4 regions of the Phyllobacterium sp. P5_D12 genome follow, and region 3 is predicted to be linked to each of the others. Evidence: riboswitches for the same ligand, from Rfam matches in the RefSeq annotation. Region 3 holds a riboswitch; each other region holds the start of a gene.

Region 1 (4,764 bases), on a different contig from region 3:
CGGATACGCGGAGACGGAGATGTCGAAGTCCGCGAAGGCTTTGAGCCCAGCAACCAGCTCGGCGCCGTTCTCATAGCCACCTGGAGTTGGTTTGTAGTGCGCACCAACGCCGCCGGCCGGATCGCCGCGCAACGCCACAAAGCGCTTGACGCCCATGGCCGCAAACTCGCGCACAACCGTATCCACCTCTTCCTTAGTCGCATCGACGCAGGTCAGATGGGCGGCGGCATTGACGTCGGTTTCAGTCAAAATCCGCTTGATTGTACGGGCAGTACGTTCCCGGGTGGTGCCGCCGGCACCGTAAGTCACCGATACGAATTCAGGATTGAGCGGCGCAAGGCGCGTCACCGTTTCCCAAAGCCGTTCTTCCATGACTTCCGTCTTCGGCGGGAAAAACTCAAATGAAACACGGATATTTGACCCAATATCCGAACGGCGGGACTGGCGGAAAAAACTCATTATACGCTCTCCGTTATGCGGGAGGTTGAATCGGGATCGGCGATCAGCAAGCGCGGGTCGCGTGCCAGCCACAATTTGACGGTCAGTTTGTCATCGCCCTTCGGTTCTAGATCGCGGCTCTCTTCGAGCATCAATCCAGCCTCGGTCAGCCAGTCACGCATCTGCCCGTCATTGAACCCAAGACGCACATGCGCATGATTGTCGCGCAGGAACTCAAGCTCATGCGGGGCAAAATCGACGATCAACATTCGCCCGCCTGCCCGCAACGCGCGCGCCGCTTCGCGGATTGCTTCCGCCGGATTATCGAGAAAGTGCAGGACCTGGTGAATCGTCACGAAATCGAAAGACTCCCGATCGACCGGGAGCGAGTAGACGTCGCCATGGCGAACCTGTGCGTTGGTAATCCCGTCGCGGTCGAGATTTGAACGGGCAATAGTCAGCATGTCGCGATTAATGTCGATGCCGACACCGCGCACATAAAGCGGCGCAAAAAGCTCCAGAAGGCGGCCTGTGCCAGTCCCAACGTCGAGCATGGCCTGGAAGGGCTTGCGACCGACAATTTTGATCAGTGCGTCTTCTACAGCGCCATCCGGAACATGCAATGAACGGATCGCGTCCCAGCTGGTGGCATTGGCGCTGAAATAGGCAGCTGCACGCTCACGACGCTGCAGCTTCACCGAGGAAAGGCGTTCAAGATCACGCTCCAACAGCGTATCGGCGTTGTCCAGACGATCCAGAAGAGAGCGGGCGATGTCGCCGACGATCAGCGATTCTGCCAAACGGAAATAAGCCCAGGAACCTTCCTGATAACGGTTGATGAGGCTTGCTTCAAACAGGAGCTTGAGGTGGCGTGACACACGTGGCTGTGACTGACCGAGAATAGTCGTAAGGTCCGAAACTGTCAGGTCGCCGCGCGACAAGAGCGCCAGAATACGCAAACGGCTTGGCTCGGCCGCTGCTTTCAGCGTATCGACCATCAGATCAAGATTGAGATTACGCTTGTCCATTATTCACCTCAAAAGACATAAAGATATGTTTATGTGAGAAATCAAATTTTGGCAAGTTGTTTTTGCCGTTGACGACAAATTTTGCCGCGTTTGAAATACGACCAAGAATCACGCAAGGAACCTGCATGAGCACAGGAACAAACCGCCAGCGCGCGATCAACAAGGCGCTGACGCTGCTTCTCCCGGCGGTGCCCTATTCGGATTCGGAGCCGATAAGGGCTGCTGCTGGCGCGCCGCACATGCGGTCATTGCCCCCTCCCATTGCGGTGTGGCTTGCTGCCGTGGCGCATGTCCGCCACCAGCACACGGACTATGACGCCCTGCGCGATGAAGGGTATGACAAGGAGAGTGCGCGATTCTTCGTGCTAGATGCCATCAATCGGAAGTTGACGGAGTGGCGGGCGACGCGTCTGCTGGACCCTGATGAGGAAGATCCGAGCTGATACTGATCGTGTCCTGCCATTGATCTTGGAAAATCAGGTCCTCCAGAGGTAATCTTTTGGCCCAGCCACGGCTTTGCAGTTCCGGCATGTCGTAGAGTTCATCAACATAACCGATACAGAGGTAGGCTATGATCTCGGCATGCTCCGGAATGCTGAGGATACGGCGCATATCCTGATCGTGGTAAATGCTGACCCAGCCGACACCGATGCCCTCGGCCCGAGCCGCGAGCCAAAGATTTTGCACAGCGCAGACGGTACTGTAGAGATCCATCTGGTGATTATGCGTGCGCCCAAGCACCACCTTGCCGCCGCGCGTGCGGTCGCAGGTGATGCACAGGTTGATCGGTGCCTTGAGAATGCCTTCGAGCTTCAGCGAAGCATAAAGCGCTTGCCGTTCGTCGCTGAACAGCAACTTCGCTTCCTCGTTGGCGCGGGTGAAGGCGCGATGTATCTCCACCTTTCGCGCTTCGTCCCGAATGACAATAAAGTTCCACGGCTGCATGAATCCGACCGACGGCGCGTGGTGCGCAGCGTCCAGAAGACGCATCAGGATGTCGTCGGGCACCGGTTTCGGGAGAAACTGGTCGCGCACATCGCGCCTCGTATAGATGGCTTTATAGACCGCTGYGCGTTCATCATCGGAAAAGCGATCGGCGGTGACCGGACGATACGAAACATTCTGCATTGTTTGCTCCCAACAACGCTTGGAAACTCTCCCCGCCGTCCGCGCGGTTTGAGCTATGAGGTCCGGCCGGTCTTCTGACTGAGGTTCGTCTGAACCGCGCGCCTTCCGGTATATCCGTGGCATCTGCGCGGCCCATCCCCTTTACAGCGTTGGGCACGTGCCGGAGTCACACCGGCTTCCCGATTCTCCCGCAAAAAGCAGGCACCGGACCTTCAGTCCATTCGCCATAGAAAATCCCTCGGCGCAACCCTCAGACCTGATAAATCCATTGCTCAGGAATCCGCACATCGACTTTTTCACCGGCGCGAATGGTGCCCGGTTTCTCGACCCACGCGACAATGCCACGCAAGCGCTTCGAGACCCGGACGAAATCGAGCGCTGTCGTCGTGTGATCTTCTGTGTCTGCATGTTCGCCGATGGAGCGCCCCGCTACCTTGCAGGGGGCATTCTGCCCGTCCACCCTCAAAGTGACGCCTCCCTCGAAGAACATCAGCGTCCGTGGCGGCAGCATCGAAAGCGCCGGAATACCGTCAATGACCATGTTGCCGCCGATCCATTCAGCCTTCAGATCAGACAATCCCATGCCAGCAGCGACATCCGCCAGTTCGTCCGATGCGAGAATGGAAAGCTGGCGCTCGTTGCGCATTTCCGTGCCGCGCGGATACCAGGGCTCACGGCCGCCGGACTTGCGCGTTGGACCAGCATGAAAATCGCCAACGATCCCGTCGAATGTGAGATCAAGAGAAGCTGCAGGCGTCGTGACAAAGTCGCCTGCGAGAGCTTCGAACAACCCACTTACCCGCCCGCTAAGCTTGCGTGAAGGGAATATCTCGGTTCTGGTTTCAAACAGGTCAGTCATTGCGCCACTCCATGAGACTTCCCGGATACTAGAAAATCAGGCCACGAAAACCAGCAAATAAGCCTGATGGGTTCGTCAAAAATGGTGATGGGAGAACGTCTCCGCCTCCCATTACCGTTATCGAGTTAGCGGCTTGTAGCTCGGACGCTTTGGATTGACGCTATCGGGACCAAGGCGGCGGATCTTGTCGTTCTCGTAGTCCTCGAAATTGCCTTCGAACCATTCCACATGGCTGTCGCCWTCGAATGCGAGAATATGCGTCGCCAGCCGGTCCAGGAACATGCGATCATGGCTGATGATCACGGCGCAGCCTGCATATTTTTCCAGCGCGTCCTCAAGCGCCGCCAGCGTTTCGGTGTCGAGATCGTTGGTAGGCTCATCGAGCAGAAGAACATTGCCACCAGCCTGCAGCATCTTGGCGAGATGCACGCGGTTGCGCTGACCGCCGGAGAGATTGCCGACCTTTTGCTGCTGATCGCCGCCCTTGAAGTTGAACGCCGAGACATAGGCACGTGAGTTCATCTCGTGCTTGCCGAGCTTGATGATTYCATTGCCGCCCGAAATTTCTTCCCAGACGTTCTTATCAGCCTTCAAATGATCGCGGCTCTGATCGACATAGCCAAGATGCACTGTTTCACCGATGCGGATGGATCCAGAATCCGGTTTTTCCTGGCCGGTGATCATCTTGAACAGGGTGGTTTTGMCTGCACCGTTGGGGCCGATAATGCCGACAATGCCGCCGGGCGGCAGCTTGAATGTAAGGTTTTCGATGAGCAGTCGATCCCCGAAGGATTTCGTGAGACCTTCCGCTTCAATCACCACCTGACCAAGGCGCTCGCCTGCCGGAATGAGAATCTGTGCGTCGCCTGGCCGCTGATCGTTGGCCGCATCCACCAAGGCGTCATAGGCCTTGATACGCGCCTTGGACTTGGCCTGACGCGCCTTGGGGCTCGCCGAAATCCATTCGCGCTCGCGCTCCAATGCTTTCTGGCGCGAGTCGTCTTCGCGGCCTTCCTGCTGCATGCGCTTGGCCTTGGCACCGAGATAGGCCGAATAGTTGCCTTCATAAGGAATACCGCGACCACGATCGAGTTCGAGAATCCACCCGGTAACATTGTCGAGGAAGTAGCGATCGTGGGTGATCAGCAGTACCGAACCCTTGTATTCGCGCAGGTGCTTTTCCAGCCACGCCGTGGTTTCCGCATCCAGATGGTTGGTTGGCTCGTCGAGGAGCAGAAGGTCCGGCTGCGACAGCAGTAGACGGCATAGAGCCACGCGGCGGCGTTCACCACCAGAAAGGTTGGTTACCTC
Region 2 (6,006 bases), on a different contig from region 3:
CGCTTGGTGTCCACGCCAAGACACTGGGCCATCCCAACCACAAGGTAGCGCAGACTCGAACGAGTGCCATTCTCGACTACGGCAACAAGGTGCGTTGCTCGCTGTCGGTCAATCACGACCACAAATTCGGGCGCAAATTCCAGGCCTGCGAGTTTCGCATCTGCGGCACCGAAGGCGCGGCCTATGTAAAGCTCGGGGTCAATCTCGATTATCCGCGGGGTGAGCCGGACGAATTGATGATCTATCCGAAGGGCGGATCCGACTGGATCAACGTCCCCTTGCAAGGCGCATGGTTTCCAGACGCATTTGTCGGGCGCATGGCCAACCTCCAGCGCTACGCCAGCGGCGAGGACCAGGAACTTGTCAGTTCCGTCGAGGATGCGTGGCATACAATGGCGCTGGTCGAAGCGGCCTATCAATCCAGTGCGACGCCAGCTACCCCGCTCGCACAGAAGCCGGAGGCCTGAATGTCCGAACAAGCCATCTATTTCGAGGACTATGAACTCGGCCATGTGCGGGTCACAACCGGTCGCACTATTACCGAGACTGATTTCGTGGTCCACGCCGGCCATACGGGCGATTTCTTCCCGCATCACATGGACGCTGAATTTGCGAAGACCACCCCCTTTGGTCAGCGCGTTGCCCATGGCACGATGATCTTTTCAATCGGCGTTGGGCTGACCGCAAGCCTGATCAATCCGGTGGCGTTTTCCTATGGCTATGATCGCCTGCGCTTTGTCCGGCCGGTTTTCATTGGCGATACGATCCGCACACGCGTAACAATCAGCGCCAAGGATGATGACCCGAAGCGGTCCGGCAGCGGACGCGTCGTCGAGCGCTGCGAGGTCATCAATCAACGTGACGAGGTCGTGCTTGCCGCCGACCATATTCTCATAGCCGAGCGCAAGAGCAAGGCGACATAAGCGATTGGAGATTTGCAATGACTGGTAAACTTGAAGGCAAGCGGGTTTTGATCACAGCCGCAGGGCAGGGCATTGGCCGCGCCTCGGTGCTTGCGTTCGCCCGCGAAGGTGCAATCGTGCACGCGACGGATATCAACCAGCAACTGCTGGATGCGCTGCCGAAAGAGGCGGGGATCAAGCCGCGCAAGCTCGACGTGCTGAAGACGGACGAAGTCAATCAGGTGATCGGCGAACTTGGTGCGATCGACGTGCTGTTCAATTGCGCCGGGTTCGTCCACGGCGGTTCCATTCTCGAAATGCCGGACGCAGACCTGGACTTCGCGCTGGACCTCAATGTCCGCGCCATGATCCGAACGATCAGGGCTGTTCTGCCGGGTATGATCGAGCGCAAGGATGGCGCGATCGTCAATATGTCGTCTGTCGCCAGCAGCGTTAAGGGTGTCCCGAACCGTTTTGCCTATGGCGTGACCAAAGCGGCTGTCCTGGGTCTCACCAAGGCGGTGGCCGCCGACTATATTACACAGGGCATTCGCTGCAACGCCATCTGCCCGGGTACGGTCGAAAGCCCGTCGCTCGAACAGCGCATGCGTACCGGCGGTGACTATGATGCGACACGCGCCGCCTTCATCGCGCGCCAGCCGATGGGCCGTCTTGGCTTGCCGGAAGAGATCGCTGACCTTGCCGTCTATCTCGCCGGCGCGACATACACCACGGGTCAAGCTTACAACATCGATGGTGGCTGGACCGTATAGAGGTCTCCACAGGAGTAATATTATGACCCGCATTACCGATCTTCGCGTTTTCGATATCCGGTTTCCCACGTCGCAAAGCCTCGATGGATCGGATGCGATGAACCCGGATCCGGACTATTCGGCCGCCTACGTCGTCCTCGACACAGATGCGGATGGACTTGCCGGCCATGGCCTGACCTTCACCATCGGGCGCGGCAACGAAATCGTCTGTATGGCGATCGAGGCGCTGAAGCACCTTGTCATTGGTCTTGAACTCGACTGGGTGAAGGAAAATCCGGGTCGCTTCTGGCATTTCGTCACAGGCGACAGCCAGCTTCGCTGGATCGGACCGGACAAAGGCGCGATGCACCTCGCAACCGGTGCGGTCGTCAATGCCGTGTGGGATCTTCTGGCAAAGGAAGCCGGGAAACCGGTCTGGCAATTTGTCGGCGAAATGACTCCGGAAGAGATCGTCAGTATTGTCGATTTCCGCTATCTGACCGATGTACTGACACGGGATGAGGCACTTGAAATTCTGCGCAAGGCGGAGAAGGGCAAGCAGGAGCGGATCGCTGATCTGAAAGCGACAGGTTATCCTTGCTATACAACCTCGGCGGGCTGGCTTGGCTATTCCGATGACAAGCTGCGTCGCCTTTGCCAGGAGGCTATCGACGCAGGTTTCAATCACATCAAGATGAAAGTCGGTCGCGATCTCGACGATGATATCCGGCGTCTGACCATTGCCCGCGAGGTGATCGGCGATGACCGCATCCTCATGATCGATGCCAATCAGGTGTGGGAGGTCAACGAGGCTATCGACTGGATAAACAGGCTCGCCTTCGTCAAACCGTTCTTCATCGAGGAGCCAACGAGCCCGGACGATGTGGCAGGTCATCGAAAGATCCGGCAAGCCATCAGCCCGGTGAAGGTTGCGACAGGCGAGATGTGCCAGAACCGCATCATGTTCAAGCAGTTCATCGCCGAGGGCGCGATCGACGTGGTGCAGATCGATTCTTGCCGCATGGGCGGGCTCAACGAGGTGCTGGCTGTGCTGCTGATCGCGGCGAAATATAATCTGCCGGTCTGGCCGCATGCAGGCGGCGTGGGCCTTTGCGAATATGTGCAGCACCTGTCGATGATCGATTATGTCGCGGTGTCAGGCACAAAGGCGGGCAGAGTCATCGAATATGTCGATCATCTGCATGAACATTTCGTCGACCCGTGCAATATCCAGAATGCCGCCTATATGCCGCCGGTCCTGCCGGGCTTCTCAATCGAGATGAAGCCGGAATCGATCAAACAGTATTTGTACAGAGCTTAAACTTAGGGGGTATTTCTTCCGTGTCGTCTTGCGTAAATGCGATGTCGTTTCCGCGCCTATTCTTTTGTTCTGCCGAGTGCTCTTATCGAGACACTTGAGGTGCCGCTTTCTAGGGGAAGCGGAGAATTGGGAAGCCGGTCAAAAAACCCGGCGCTGCCCCCGCAACGGTAGTGGAGTGGAAAACGCGGCAAAACAGCCACTGGGAGTGCACCCCGGGAAGGCGTCGCGAAGCCAGACAAGGCAACTCCAGAGCCCGGAAACCAGCCTCGAGTGACAAAACCGACTGATCGCGGTGGGCGATCAAGGAGCATGCTTTTGTGCGGTCAACATCCGTTGGCCGTATGGACGTTCTTCTCCGTCACCACCAGTCAGTTCTTTGCAGCTTTTAGGGCGAGGACACGACATGGACATTCGTAACGAACTGCTCCGGAATCTCAGGAACCGGAAACCGGGCTACGGACTTGAACAGGCATTCTATTCCGATCCGGACTATTACCGTCTCGACATCGAGAATATCTTCTATCGCGATTGGCTATTCATCGGCCATGATTGCGAGGTGGCCAAGCCGGGCAACTACTTCACGGCTCAGGTTGGCGACTATCCGGTCGTCATCGTCCGCGACCGCCAAAAACAGATCCGCGCTTTCCACAATTCCTGCCGCCATCGCGGCTCGCGCGTTTGCGCCGCCGAAAGGGGCACCGCGGCGAAGCTCGTCTGCCCCTACCATCAGTGGACCTATGAACTGGACGGCCGCTTGCTGTTCGCCCGCCAGATGAGCGATGATTTCGACGCCAGCCAGCACAGCCTGAAAACGGTGCATTGCGAAAGTGTCGGCGGCTACATCTTCATTTGCCTCGCGCCCGTCGCTCCGGATTTCGGCCCGACACGCGCCCTGCTCGAACCCTATCTCGCGCCGCATCGCCTGACCGAGACCAAGGTGGCATTCCAGAGTTCGATTGTCGAAAAAGGCAACTGGAAGCTCGTCTGGGAAAACAATCGCGAATGCTACCACTGCGTCGCCAACCACCCGGAACTGTGCAAGACCTTCCCCGAAGCGCCAAGCGCTACCGGAATTCAGGGCTCCAAGGAGGATCCCGAAATGGTCGCGCATTGGGAAAAGTGTGAAGCAGTCGGCCTTCCAAGTGTGTTCCGTATCGCAGAAGACGGTCAGTATCGTGCCACACGCGTGCCTCTGCTTAGTGGTGCCGAGAGCTACACGATCAGCGGCAAGCGCGCAGTCGGCAGGCAACTCAGTGATGATATCAACGCACAGCAGATCGGTTCGCTACTGCTCTATCATTACCCGACCACGTGGAACCATGTTCTCGGCGACCAGGCGATTTCTTTCCGCGTGCTTCCGCTCGGACCGAACGAGACCGAGGTCACGACGAAGTGGCTCGTCCACAAGGACGCAGTCGAAGGCGTCGACTACAATCTCGAAGAACTGACCCATGTCTGGCTCGAGACCAATAATCAGGACCGCCGTATCGTTGAAGAGAATGCATTCGGTATCCGCTCGCCTGCCTATGAACCGGGTCCATACTCGGTCGAACACGAAGGTGGCGTGCTGCAATTCCTCGAATGGTACAGCAATTCCATGGAAACAAGGCTTTCCGACGAAACCAAGCTCAGCAAGGTAGCATGATGAATATGACGCTTCCTCAGACCTATCCACACCTCGATCAGATGCAGCCATGGAATGATCGGCTGCATCTTCTGGAGTGCCTGTCGGTCATCGAGGAAGCGCCCAATGTGAAGACTTTCACGTTCAAATCGGACAATCAAAACTGGTTTCGCTATGAGCCCGGCCAGTTCATGACGTTCGAGTTGCCGGTGCAACCGGAAGCCGTCTTGCGCACATTTACATTGTCATCCAGCCCATCGCGGCCATTCACTATTGCCGTGACGGCGAAAGCCCAGGATGGCAGTATAGGTGCGCGGTGGATGCTAGACCATCTGACGCCGGGTGCACGGTTGAAGGCATTCGGGCCGCTTGGCGATTTCTCCATGCGCAAACATCCCGGCGGGAAGTATCTGTTCATCTCGGCGGGTTCTGGCATCACGCCGATGATGTCGATGACGCGCTGGATGCACGATTGCGCCCCGCAAAGCGACATCAATTTCGTCACCTGCGCACGCCGGCCGAGCGACATTATTTTCCGCAGGGAGCTTGAATATCTGACCAGCTGCATGCCGAACCTGAAGCTTGCCTTCCTTATAAAGGAACACGAGATGGGGCAGGTGTGGACCGGTATTCGCGGCCGTTTTGAAGAGGCAAGGTTGCCGTTGCTTTCGCCGGACTTCAAGGACAGGACGATCTTCTGTTGCGGGCCTGAGACCTTCATGCGGGATGTGCGCACCATGCTCGAAGCATCCGGCTTCGACATGACGCATTACCACCAGGAGAGTTTCGGACCGGCCGCCGAACCGGTGCTGCCGATGATGGACGCGATATCGACAGAGGCCGTTGAGAGATCCGCGATGGTCAGTTTTTCCATGTCGGGCATGGAAGTGGCATGTGCGCCGGGCGAAACGATCCTGAAGGCCGCGCGCGGTGCCGGGATACGCATTGCGGCGGCGTGTGAATCGGGGCTCTGTGGCACCTGCAAGGTTATGAAAATTTCCGGCGAGGTCGACATGGACCACAATGGCGGTATTCTCGACGATGAGATCGACGAGGGCTATGTGCTCGCGTGCTGTTCCAAGCCACTCGGCAATGTTGAAATTGAGGCCTAGGCCGCAAGCAATGATTTAAGTTTCACGTCCACCGTAGCGAGCTGGCTCGAGTCCGGTCTCGCGCCGCGGGCAATCAACATCTCGGCCAGCCTTATGTCCTTCGCTACCGAATTGCCCGGGCCAATGCCGCTTGCCGCGACAAGACGCCCATCGGCAGCAAGGTGGAAAAGAATGAAGGCGCCGTCACCGAGGTCGCGGCGGATCGTTTGCGTACCCTCGTCCGCGAGGCCAGCGACCTGCAGACCGAGTTCATACTGATCCGACCAGAACCAGGGTACCGATTGGTGCGGCTCCT
Region 3 (6,006 bases):
CCAACGCCTGGATTGGTCTTGCCACGCTTGTCGTGCTGGAGATCGTGCTCGGCATCGACAATCTCGTTTTCATAGCGATCCTCGCCGACAAACTGCCTCCGCATCAACGCAACCGTGCGCGGCTTGTCGGCTTGTCGCTGGCTCTGGTCATGCGGCTTCTGCTGCTTGCCTCCATTTCATGGGTAGTCACACTGACGCGACCTCTGTTCAGCGTCGCTGGGCTGGATTTTGCCGGACGCGATATCATCCTTATCCTCGGCGGCATCTTCCTGCTGTTCAAGGGCACTATGGAACTGCACGAGCGGCTGGAAGGCCATATGTCGGCCAAGGAAACCAATGTAGCCCATGCGGTGTTCTGGCAGGTCATTGCCCAGATCGTTGTGCTCGATGCCGTTTTCTCGCTCGACAGTGTCATCACAGCCGTGGGCATGGTGAAATATCTCGAGGTCATGATGATCGCGGTCGTCATTGCCGTAGGTGTGATGATGCTCGCATCCAGGCCGCTCATGACGTTCGTCAACAAGCATCCGACTGTCGTCATTCTCTGCCTCGGGTTTCTGATGATGATCGGTTTCAGTCTGATCGTCGAAGGCTTCGGTTTCCACATCCCGAAGGGCTACCTCTACGCCGCCATCGGCTTCTCTGTGCTTGTCGAGGCTGCCAACCAGGTCGGACGTCACAACCGCGAAAAGCGTATCACGACCATGGATCTGCGCGATCGCACCGCAGGCGCGGTCCTGCGGCTGCTCGGCGGCGGCCGTAACGGAGATGCCGCGCATTCCGATACGCTCGATGTGATTGCAGAACAAAGTGCAGCAGGCGATGTCTTCCATCCGGAAGAAAAGGAAATGATCCGCGGTGTACTTGATCTGGTCGAGCGCCCGGTCCGTTCGATCATGTCGCCGCGCAATGAAGTGGAATGGCTGGATCTCGACGAGACCAACGAAGAGCTGCTCGCCGAAATTCGCACCCTCGCCCACAGCCGTGTTGTACTTGCCCGCGGCCGCGTCGATGAATTCGTCGGCGTTGCGCTCACCAAGGACCTGCTTTTCGCCATTCTCGATGGCGGCAAGATCGATTGGGAAAAGGTCACCCGCCAGCCGCTTATCTTCCATGAAAACGCCAATGTGCTTCGCGTCATGGAACAGTTGCGGGGTTCATCGGTACAGATGGGCGTGATCCTCGATGAGCACGGCTCGTTCGAAGGGGTGGTCACACCAACAGATATCCTCGAAGCCATCGCCGGTGAGTTCCCTGAAGAAGGCGAGGAAAGCCCGATCCTTCAACGTTCGGAAGACGGTAGCATGGTGGTTGACGCCTATATCGACATTCGCCGTCTTGGCGGGCTTATCGATCGTGATCTGGTCGATGAGGGTGACCGCTATACGACGCTCGCCGGCTATATTTTATGGAACCTCGGTCATATACCAGCCGAAGGTGAGAAGCTCACCGTCGACGATCTCGAATATGAGATTGTCGAGATGGATGGCCGCAATATCGGCAAGGTACGAATTTCCCCGACGCAAACGGCAGCGTTCATCTAAACCAGCATTTTTCCACTGAAAAACATATTCGTTGACGCCATTTTAACCTCGTATACCATATCTAGTGTTCGAGGTTCTTTTGATTCGCTTCCAGGATCGAAAGCTAAGACGGGAATACGGTGCGTTGAACCTGACGGTTTGGCAAAGCCGGAGCTGCCCCCGCAACTGTATGCGGCGAGCATTCGTTCGATAACGCCACTGAAATGCACCATTTCGGGAAGGCAGAGCGAGTGCGACGACCCGCAAGCCAGGAGACCTGCCTCGGTCGAAACGAGTCCACCGGCGGGGTGCCGGGAAGGTCGCGACCATATGGCGGAATATATCCGGCATGCCGCTTCCCCTGAACCTCTCCAATTAGTCAACCACGGGGTGAAACCATGTTCAGGCTTTTGAATATATTGAAGCGCGAGTAGTCGGACGGCGGAAGCCCTCTGAAGCATCAGCAAGTATCCCCTTTCCGATCGATATTAACGGGCAATGGCTGTCGTCCGGCCACCCTTTCTATGTCTGAAAACAACAAGGAAATCATGCACATCACCGTTTACAGCAAACCCGCCTGCGTCCAGTGCACAGCGACGACCCGGGCCCTTGATCGTCAGGGCATGGAATATGATGTCGTCGACGTGTCGGCGGACATGGCAGCATTCGAACTGGTTCAGAGCCTCGGTTACCGTCAGGTGCCAGTGGTGATCGCCGGTGAAACTCACTGGGCCGGCTTTCGCCCCGACATGATCAGCGCGCTCGTATAGGCCTGTGGGCGGAATCATCTATTTCTCGAGCCAGTCGGGAAACACCCATCGCTTTGTCAGCAAGCTCGGTCTGCCCTCGACGCAGATTCCTGTCAGCCCCAAGTGCGGTGAGTGCGTGACCCGGGAACCATTTGTCCTGATCGTTCCGACCTATTCGGGAGACGGCGGCAAGGGGGCGGTGCCCAAACAAGTGATCCGTTTTCTTAATATTGTCGAGAACCGTTCGAACCTTCGCGGTGTCATCGCCGCGGGCAACAGCAACTTCGGTGCGACCTTCGGGATCGCAGGCAACATCATCTCTGCAAAATGCCAGGTACCCTATCTCTACAGGTCGAGCTTCTGGGTACCGAGGACGATGTCAACAATGTCAGACACGGATTGGAACGATTTTGGACACGCTCACACTCGACTATGCTTTGAAGGGTGCTGCCGAAACAACGCTGGACTACCATGCGCTGAACGCGATGCTGAACCTCTATGACGAGGATGGAAAAATTCAGCTCGACAAGGACAGGCTGGCGGCAAAACAGTATTTTCTGCAACATGTGAACCAGAACACTGTCTTCTTCCATAATTTGCGGGAGAAGCTCGATTATCTGGTGACCGAGGGATATTATGAGCGTGAGGTGCTGGACCAGTATTCGTTCAACTTCGTCCGCGATCTCGTCGACCATGCCTATGCCAGGAAGTTTCGTTTCCCGACTTTCCTCGGCGCTTTCAAATATTACACCAGCTATACGCTGAAGACGTTCGACGGGAAGCGCTATCTTGAGCGCTACGAAGACCGCGTCTGCATGGTGGCCTTGGCATTGGCGCAGGGCAGTGAACAACTTGCCCGGGATATGGTCGATGAGATTATCTCCGGCCGCTTCCAGCCGGCAACGCCCACCTTTCTCAACGCAGGAAAGAAGCAGCGTGGCGAGCTCGTATCTTGCTTCCTGCTTAGGGTCGAGGACAATATGGAATCGATCGCAAGAGGCATCAATTCRGCCTTGCAGCTGTCAAAACGCGGTGGCGGCGTTGCCTTGTCCCTTACAAATATTCGCGAGGCAGGTGCGCCGATCAAGCAGATCGAAAACCAGTCTTCCGGCATTATCCCAGTGATGAAGCTTCTGGAAGACAGTTTCTCCTATGCCAACCAGCTCGGCGCACGGCAGGGCGCAGGCGCCGTTTATCTCAACGCGCACCATCCCGACATCATGCGCTTCCTCGACACCAAGCGCGAGAACGCTGACGAGAAGATCCGCATCAAGACGCTGTCGCTCGGCGTGGTGGTTCCAGACATTACCTTCGAACTGGCGAAGAACAATGAGGACATGTACCTGTTCTCGCCCTACGATGTGGAGCGGGTCTACGGGGCGAGCTTCACTGAAATCTCGGTCACGGAAAAATACCGGGAAATGGTCGCGGACAGCCGCATCCGCAAGAAAAAGATTAAGGCGCGGGAGTTCTTCCAGGTGCTGGCGGAAATCCAGTTCGAGAGCGGCTATCCCTACATCATGTTCGAGGACACGGTGAACCGCACAAACCCGATTGCCGGACGTATCACCATGAGCAATCTCTGCTCGGAAATCCTGCAGGTGAGCGAGGCCAGCGAATATAATGATGATCTTTCCTACAAACATATGGGCAAGGATATTTCCTGCAATCTTGGCTCGCTGAACATCGCCGCCACGATGGATTCGGCCGATTTCGGCAAGACGATTGAAACGTCGATAAGGGCGCTGACCGCCGTTTCGGACATGAGCCATATCGCGTCTCTCCCATCGATCGAAAAGGGTAACGATGACAGCCATGCGATCGGGCTCGGACAGATGAACTTGCACGGCTATCTCGCCCGCGAACGCATCTATTATGGCTCTGAAGAAGGTGTGGATTTCACCAACATCTATTTCTACACCGTGACCTATCATGCAATCCGCGCATCGAACCGCATCGCCGCCGAGCGGGGCACCAGCTTCAAAGGCTTCGAAAATTCGAAATACGCTTCCGGTAAATATTTCGACAAGTATACCGGGCAGGAATGGCTGCCCGCGACCGGGCGGGTGCGTGAACTCTTCGAGACCGCAGGCATACACATCCCCACAAAGGAAGACTGGCTGGCATTGAAGGAAGCCGTGATGGCGTCCGGTCTCTATAACCAGAACCTGCAGGCAGTACCGCCGACAGGGTCCATCTCCTACATCAACCATTCGACGTCTTCGATCCACCCTATCGTTTCCAAGATCGAGATCCGCAAGGAAGGCAAGATCGGCAGGGTCTACTATCCTGCCTCGTTCATGACCAATGACAATCTCGACTACTACCAGGACGCCTACGAGATCGGACCGGAAAAGATCATCGACACCTATGCAGCAGCGACCCAGCATGTGGACCAGGGTCTTTCCCTGACTCTGTTCTTCCGCGATACCGCCACGACCCGCGACATCAATCGGGCTCAGATTTATGCCTGGAAGAAGGGCATCAAGACCATTTACTACATCCGCCTTCGGCAGATGGCGTTGTCCGGCACGGAAGTGCAGGGCTGCGTATCCTGCGCACTTTGACATTCTGGGGAACGAAATGAACATTCAGGTAAAGACCAAGGCCCCAAAGGCTTCTGCATCGGTGCGCGCGATCAACTGGAACCGCATCGACGACGACAAGGATCTTGAGGTCTGGAACAGGCTGACGGGAAATTTCTGGCTACCGGAGAAGGTGCCGCTGTCGAATGACATCCCCTCTTGGGCAGCGCTCAAGCCGGAAGAGCAGCAGCTGACCATTCGCGTCTTTACCGGATTGACGCTGCTCGACACAATCCAGACCAGCATCGGCGCGCCGAAGCTGATGGAGGATTCAATCACGCCGCACGAGGAGGCAGTCTATTCCAACATCTCCTTCATGGAGGCGGTGCACGCCCGCTCCTATTCATTGATCTTCTCGACATTGTGCTCGACCTCCGATGTCGACGACGCCTATCGCTGGTCGGAGGAAAACGAACATCTGCAGAAGAAATCGACGCTCATTCTCGAGCAATACCGCAATCCCGATCCCCTGAAACGCAAGATCGCCAGCGTTTTCCTTGAAAGCTTTCTGTTCTATTCCGGTTTCTACCTCCCGATGTTCTGGTCGAGCCGGGCAAAGCTCACAAATACAGCCGACATGATCCGCCTGATCATCCGCGACGAGGCTGTCCATGGGTACTATATCGGCTACAAATTCCAGCGTGGGCTGGAGCGCTTGAGCGACGAGCGCCAGCAAGCGATGAAAGAGTTCGCCTTCGAATTGCTGCTTGAGCTTTATGATAATGAGGCGAAATATACCGAAGCGCTCTATGATGGCGTCGGCCTGACAGAGGATGTAAAAAAGTTCCTGCACTACAACGCCAACAAGGCATTGATGAACCTCGGTTACGAAGCACTTTTCCCAGCTGAAGCCTGCAAGGTCAATCCGGCGATCTTGTCGGCGTTGTCGCCCAATGCCGACGAAAACCATGACTTCTTCTCGGGTTCCGGCTCGTCCTACGTCATCGGTAAAGCTATCGCAACCGAAGACGAGGACTGGGATTTCTAGGAAGAATGCGGGATCCGAGCCGCCGATTGTTCGGCGGCTCGGATCGGCTTTTTTCAGCCAGCCAATGTGCTGCCTGCAAAAAGCCGAGATGTTATCTCTAATTCGCATCTTTCGGGGTTCGAGCCAGCAAGCGATGCTGAGCGTGACCTGATATCCTCGGA
Region 4 (6,006 bases), on a different contig from region 3:
CATGTGCCAGGTGATCTCGGCAACCGTTTTTATCTGGTTGATCCGCTCGATGGCACGCGCGAGTTCGTCAATCGCAATGGTGATTTCACTGTAAACATCGCCCTGATCGAAGACGGCGCTCCGGTGCTGGGCATCGTCTATGCTCCGGTACGCGGGTGGCTGTTTACCGGCGGCCCGAACGGTGCGCAGGAAGTGACCGTCGATTCCACCGGGAGCGTAACCACGCGCAACAGCATTTCGTGCCGGACTGCGCCGGAGGAAATGATTGCCGTCGCCAGCCGCTCACACCGTACGCCGGAAACTGACGAATACCTGAAGGATTTCGCTATCGCCGATTGCGTCTCGGTTGGCTCATCGATCAAGTTCGGGCTGTTGGCGCGGGGCGAAGCGGACATCTATCCGCGGCTCAGCCGTACAATGGAATGGGACACGGCGGCAGGTGACGCGGTTCTGCGCGCCGCGGGCGGGATCACACTTACGCTGGATGGCAAGCCGCTGACCTATGGCCGCCGCAACCAGGCCAATGATGCAGACTTCGCCAATCCAAGCTTTGTGGCACGCGGAAGGCTCTAGCCCTGCCGCTTCCTTAACAGCAGCGTCACCACAAAAAACGCACCGACGGAGCTCGTAACGATGCCGATCGGCAGTTCCTGCGGTGCGAGCAGGAGCCGTGCGGCAAAGTCGCTCAGGAGAATCAATATTGCGCCGAGCAGTGCGCAGGTGAGGATCAGGCCCGCATGAAGCTGACCGGCAAAACGCCGGGCGATGTGCGGAATCATCAGGCCGACAAAACCGATGACGCCTGCGACCGAAACGAAGATCGCCGTTGAAAATGCGCAGACGATGAAGACTGTGTTGCGCGTGCGGTTGACGCGGACGCCCAAGCTTTCCGCCGTATTTTCGCCGGCGAGAAACGCATCAAGGTTGCGGTGGTTATAGAGCGCGTGGATGAGAATTGCGGTGAGGCCAAGCAATGCCAGCGGCAGGTTTTCCCAGCGCGCGAGGCCGAGCCCTCCAAGCGTCCAGAACAGGACGGAATGGGCGGCGCGCTGATCGCCGGAGAACACCATGTAGTTGGTGAGCGCGGCAAACAGGAACGAGACGGCAAGGCCCGCAAGGATCATGCGTTCCGGCCCCTGACCCTGTACGCGCCGTACAAGCAATAGCACAATGATCGCAGCGAGCATGCCGCCGCAGAATGCAGCGATCGGCAGCGTCCAGATGCCGAAGCGGTCGCCGAAAATGCTGATCACCGAAACCGCACCGGCTGCGGCACCCGAAGATAGCCCGAACAGGAATGGGTCGGCGAGATCGTTGCGCGTTACCGTCTGCAACATCGCGCCGACAATGCCGAGCCCAGCGCCGACGCAGATGGCCAGTATGACGCGCGGCAAGCGCAGATCGACGATAATACGCTCGATTGGTATCGTGGTGCTAAGGTCGCTGAAACCAGCCGCATGGGCGAAGGCATTCAGAACATCACTCAACGGTATGACAGTCGAGCCATAGGCGATGGAAAGCACGGCAAGGGCAATGACCAGCATCACCCCTGCCACGAGCGAAATGTGGTGTCTGGCTTGCACTCAGAAAGCTTCCGGATGCATGGCCTTGGCGATCTTTCCGATGGCTTCGATATTGGCCGGACCGGGCGTGAGCTCGGCATAGCGCAGTGCCACGAAACGCTCATTCTTCACCGCATCGGTTTCCTTCATCGCTGGATGCGCTTTGAGGAAATCGAGCAGCTTCTGATAGCCTGCACCATCCTGATAATCGAGCAGGATAAGGAATTGCGGGTTGCGCGCCGCGACGGTTTCCCATGACGTCGTGCCCCAACTCGTCTCCATGTCTGACATGATGTTGGTACCGCCTGCTTCGCTGATGAGTGCCGTCGGCATTGCGAACTTGCCTGCGGTGAAGGGCTTGTCCTCGCCGGAATCATAAAGAAAAACACGGGTTTCGCCGCTGCTGTTGATTCTCTTTTTGATCTCCGCGAGCTGTGTCTTCCAGGCCGAAACCAGTACCTCGGCCTGCTGCTCCTTGCCGAAAATCTTGCCGAGTTTTGTTATGTCACCATAGAGCAGATCCATCGAGGCGGCGGGGCGATTCTTGTCGAGGTGCACGCAGCTCTCGGTCAAGACGAGGGTCTTGATGCCGTAGGGCGCTAGCGTATCCGGTGTCACATCACCGCCGGGTTTCATCCCATAGTACCAGCCGGCAAAGAAGAAATCGGGGTTGGCGGCGACGAGGTTTTCTATCGTCGGTTCCTTGGAGGCGAGCTCCGGGATTTGACCAAGCTGTTTCCTGAAGGCGTCATCCACCTTGTACCAACCTGTGATGCCGGTCACACCGGCCATTGACGATTGCAGGTCGAGTGCAAAGGCCATCTCGCTCATATTAAGATCCTGGATCACGGCTCGTTTTGGCGCGGCATCGAAAGTCAGTGGTTTGCCGCAATTGTCCACAGTGACGGGAAATGCGAAAGCGGTCGTCGAGACTACGGTCAGTGCGAGGGCAAGAATTGTCTTTTTCATCAAATGCTCCGTACGTAGAGATGGACTGATAGGGATGGTTCTGGCGTCTCGAACACCATGAGGTCGCGGTTCTGCGATGGATGGCGCAAGCGCAAAACGTCTAGATTGAAGACGTCGCCGACAACCCGAGGCGTCAGCGTTTCATCGGGGGTGCCGGTGGCCACTACCCGGGCGTTATGCATGACCGCGACGTGCGTTGCAAAAGGCGCGACCAACGGCAGATCGTGCAGGACCGCGATCGTCGTCACGTCCAGTCCGGCGACCAGTGACAGCAACTCGCTGCGCGCCCTGGGGTCGAGATGGTTGGTTGGTTCATCAAGGAAAAGCACGGCCGGTTGTTGGGCAATGGCCCGCGCCAACTGTACGCGCTGACGCTCGCCGCCCGATAGCGATCCGATGGCGCGTCGCGAAAACTGCGCGATCTTCGCGCGATGCAGGGCTTCAACGACGATCTCGCGTTCCCGTGCCTTGGTAAAGGCGCCAATATGCGGAATACGGCCGAGAGAGACATAGTCTTCGACGGAAAGCTGCAGCTCCGGCGTGTCGGTCTGGCCGACAAAGGCAAACTGCCGGGCACGCTCAAGCGGTGTCAAATGGCTGACGCTTTTGCCACGGAGCGTGATATCGCCGAAAGCCGGCTGGAGAAGACCTGCCAGCATGCGTAACAAGGTCGACTTGCCGGCGCCGTTCGGTCCGATAATCGCCAAACGTGCACCGCATTCGATCGTCAAGGATGCCTTGTCGACCAGGGTCTCGCTGGCGATGCGATAAGTCACCTCGGCGGCGTTGAGCACGATATGACTCATGAGTGAAGTCCTCCGGATGCTGAAACGCGGCAAAAGCCGTAGCGCGCAGCTGTTCCAATACGTAATGTTATAACATATGTAAAGAGAGGCAATGCGCTGAAAGCAAGAACTGGCCTGACGCGGGAAAAAATCTTTGGGGTGCTCATTCCCGTCCATCTGCTAGCGACGGGATCAGGGAACGGACAATGTAGCCATCAGGCACGGACCCGCGAAAGGGGGCCGTTGCAGCGGGAAACATCGCATCGCTCCCGGCACACCCCGTCCGGTTCGAATTTCAGTATTGATGGCAGGTCTCCTGGCTCGCGGGTCTCGGTTTGGCCCGGCCTTCCCGGTTTTCACCAGTGGCGCTATTGAGCCTCACTCACCGCTTACAGTTGCGGGGGCAGCCACGGTCTCGGTCCCTTTTGGGTACGCCTCACCGTGTTCCCTTTTCATCTCCAGCGTTGTCTTGCCGGAGAAACCATCGGTGACGATCATTAGTGGAAAAAGCACCCAAAGCAATCCGTTTATTAAACGATGGATCAGTCAAATGCAGATACCGCTTGGAAAAATAGAGGGAAATGCTATGTTTTGTCTTGGAGTGAGAGGCAAGCTTTCGCCTGCCTCTCTTTTCCTGGTTTGCTGAAATAGGACCCGGATCGTGACTTGCCAGCCAGTCCGGGTCTTTTTCAATTCCAGGGTGATACGCAGTGGTAGAAACCACATAGCGTCACCTCCTGTCTTGCGAGCAAGGCCCTTGCCCTAGGTCGGAGAGGCCTATCGCCTCCGATACACCGGTTGGCACGGTGTTTTCTGCTTCACTCACAAAACGCGACAAAGGTGACTGTGATCGTCTTGGCGGCAACGAATGCAGAGTTGCATTCGTCAGGTCGTGGCGGCCTTCCAAGCTGTGTGGCCAAGCCCGTTTATGCGGCAACGGTCTGATGTGCTAAAATAATTGGCAGGGACATTTAACAAAGGCGTGGAGTAGGCTACGGTTCTTCGGGGACAAGCATTTCAGAAAAAAATTTGAGGCGACATGGCAATTCACGCAGCAGTCTATCATCTGACCCATTACAAATATGACCGCCCGATCATGCTCGGGCCGCAAGTGATCCGCCTGCAACCTGCGCCTCATTCCCGGACCAAAGTTCTCAGCCATTCGTTGAAGGTCAGTCCGGCCAATCATTTCGTCAATCTGCAGCAGGACCCCTACGGCAATTTCCTGGCGCGCTTCGTTTTCCCGGAGCCGGTGACGGAACTCAAGATCGAAGTCGATCTCATCGCCGACATGACGGTCTACAATCCATTCGACTTTTTCGTAGAACCCGTCGCCGAGACCTGGCCCTTCGCTTACCCCGACGACATAAAGGATGACCTCTCGATCTATCTGAAACCGGAGCCGATCGGCCCGTTGCTCTCGAATTTTCTTGCGACCGTCGATCGCACGCCGACAAACACCGTGAATTTCGTCGTGGATCTCAATGCGCGTATCCAGCGCGAAGTTGGCTATGTCATTCGAATGGAAACCGGTGTGCAGGAGCCGGAAGTGACGCTGGACGTCCGCACGGGTTCCTGCCGCGATTCGAGCTGGCTTCTGGCGCAGGCGTTACGCCATCTTGGTCTCGCGGCGCGGTTTGTTTCCGGTTATCTGATCCAGTTGAAGCCCGATCTTGTTTCGCTGGACGGGCCCGCCGGCACGAGCCAGGATTTCACCGATCTTCATGCCTGGTGCGAGGTCTATCTGCCGGGTGCAGGCTGGATCGGCCTCGATCCGACATCCGGTCTGTTGACTGGCGAGAGCCACGTACCCCTTGCTGCCACACCGCATTATCGCAATGCGGCTCCGATCTCCGGCATGGCGGAACCCGCGAATGTCGAATTCGGCTTCGATATGCGTGTAACACGCGTCTCCGAACACCCGCGCATCACCAAGCCATTCTCCGATGAATCCTGGACAGCGCTGGATGCACTCGGTGAAAAGGTGGACGCGTTTCTCAAAGAGCGCGACGTGCGCCTGACGATGGGCGGCGAGCCGACATTCGTATCGATCGACGATTTCGAATCCGGCGAGTGGAATACCGATGCTGTCGGCCCGACCAAACGCGAGAAGGCCGACAAGCTCATCCGCCGGCTGCGCGAGCGTTTCGCTCCGGGCGGGTTCCTGCATTACGGGCAGGGGAAGTGGTATCCCGGCGAAAGCCTTCCGCGCTGGACGTTCTCGCTCTACTGGCGCAAGGACGGCAAGCCGATCTGGGTCAATCCGGATCTGATTGCAGCCGAGAACAGCGTGGCAAAGATCCAACCGGACGATGCGGGCAAGCTTCTGACCGGCATGGCCGAGGTGCTCGGCGTCGAGAACGAGATGGTCACGCCTGCCTACGAAGACCCGGCCGAATGGATCGTCAAGGAAGGCAATCTGCCTGCCAACGTCGATCCCTCTAATTCCAAGCTCAAGGACCCGGAAGAGCGCAGTCGCATGGCCCGCGTCTTCGAGCGCGGCTTGACGGAACCGACAGGCTTTGTTCTCCCCGTGCAGCGCTGGAACAGCCAGGCTGCCGCAGGGCCGCGCTGGCGTAGCGAGAAATGGACAACGCGCCGTGGCAAGCTTTTTCTGGTGCCGGGTGATTCGCCCGTTGGTTATCGCCTGCCGCTCGGCTCCTTGCCGCACGTTCCCCCATCTGAATATC

What was found. Region 3 has a riboswitch for cobalamin ahead of nrdH (glutaredoxin-like protein NrdH). Riboswitches for the same ligand answer to the same signal wherever they lie in the genome.
Region 1: linked by a shared signal. The riboswitch ahead of bluB (5,6-dimethylbenzimidazole synthase) and the one ahead of nrdH (glutaredoxin-like protein NrdH) in region 3 are both predicted to bind cobalamin.
Region 2: linked by a shared signal. The riboswitch ahead of ACXJ5O_RS04555 (aromatic ring-hydroxylating oxygenase subunit alpha) and the one ahead of nrdH (glutaredoxin-like protein NrdH) in region 3 are both predicted to bind cobalamin.
Region 4: linked by a shared signal. The riboswitch ahead of ACXJ5O_RS06105 (ABC transporter ATP-binding protein) and the one ahead of nrdH (glutaredoxin-like protein NrdH) in region 3 are both predicted to bind cobalamin.

The regions. Positions count from the first base shown of each region.
Region 1 is NZ_JBFUMG010000292.1:669-5,432, reverse strand. Features, by position in the region: partial or broken gene ACXJ5O_RS17450 (methylenetetrahydrofolate reductase) at 1-459, opposite strand, end outside; gene ACXJ5O_RS17445 (ArsR/SmtB family transcription factor) at 459-1,466, opposite strand; gene ACXJ5O_RS17440 (DUF2293 domain-containing protein) at 1,592-1,909, shown strand; gene bluB (5,6-dimethylbenzimidazole synthase) at 1,842-2,594, opposite strand; cobalamin riboswitch at 2,642-2,818, opposite strand; gene ACXJ5O_RS17430 (MOSC domain-containing protein) at 2,845-3,453, opposite strand; gene ettA (energy-dependent translational throttle protein EttA) at 3,571-4,764, opposite strand, start outside.
Region 2 is NZ_JBFUMG010000034.1:722-6,727, reverse strand. Features, by position in the region: gene ACXJ5O_RS04575 (Gfo/Idh/MocA family protein) at 1-467, shown strand, start outside; gene ACXJ5O_RS04570 (MaoC/PaaZ C-terminal domain-containing protein) at 468-923, shown strand; gene ACXJ5O_RS04565 (SDR family oxidoreductase) at 941-1,675, shown strand; gene ACXJ5O_RS04560 (L-fuconate dehydratase) at 1,698-2,975, shown strand; cobalamin riboswitch at 3,056-3,258, shown strand; gene ACXJ5O_RS04555 (aromatic ring-hydroxylating oxygenase subunit alpha) at 3,379-4,620, shown strand; gene ACXJ5O_RS04550 (2Fe-2S iron-sulfur cluster-binding protein) at 4,620-5,711, shown strand; partial or broken gene ACXJ5O_RS04545 (NAD(P)/FAD-dependent oxidoreductase) at 5,708-6,006, opposite strand, start outside.
Region 3 is NZ_JBFUMG010000143.1:248-6,253, forward strand. Features, by position in the region: gene ACXJ5O_RS11750 (TerC family protein) at 1-1,544, shown strand, start outside; cobalamin riboswitch at 1,599-1,822, shown strand; gene nrdH (glutaredoxin-like protein NrdH) at 2,072-2,293, shown strand; partial or broken gene nrdI (class Ib ribonucleoside-diphosphate reductase assembly flavoprotein NrdI) at 2,298-2,713, shown strand; gene nrdE (class 1b ribonucleoside-diphosphate reductase subunit alpha) at 2,683-4,839, shown strand; gene nrdF (class 1b ribonucleoside-diphosphate reductase subunit beta) at 4,856-5,845, shown strand.
Region 4 is NZ_JBFUMG010000051.1:2,655-8,660, forward strand. Features, by position in the region: gene cysQ (3'(2'),5'-bisphosphate nucleotidase CysQ) at 1-573, shown strand, start outside; gene ACXJ5O_RS06095 (FecCD family ABC transporter permease) at 570-1,544, opposite strand; gene ACXJ5O_RS06100 (ABC transporter substrate-binding protein) at 1,584-2,531, opposite strand; gene ACXJ5O_RS06105 (ABC transporter ATP-binding protein) at 2,531-3,337, opposite strand; cobalamin riboswitch at 3,606-3,817, opposite strand; gene ACXJ5O_RS06110 (transglutaminase family protein) at 4,356-6,006, shown strand, end outside.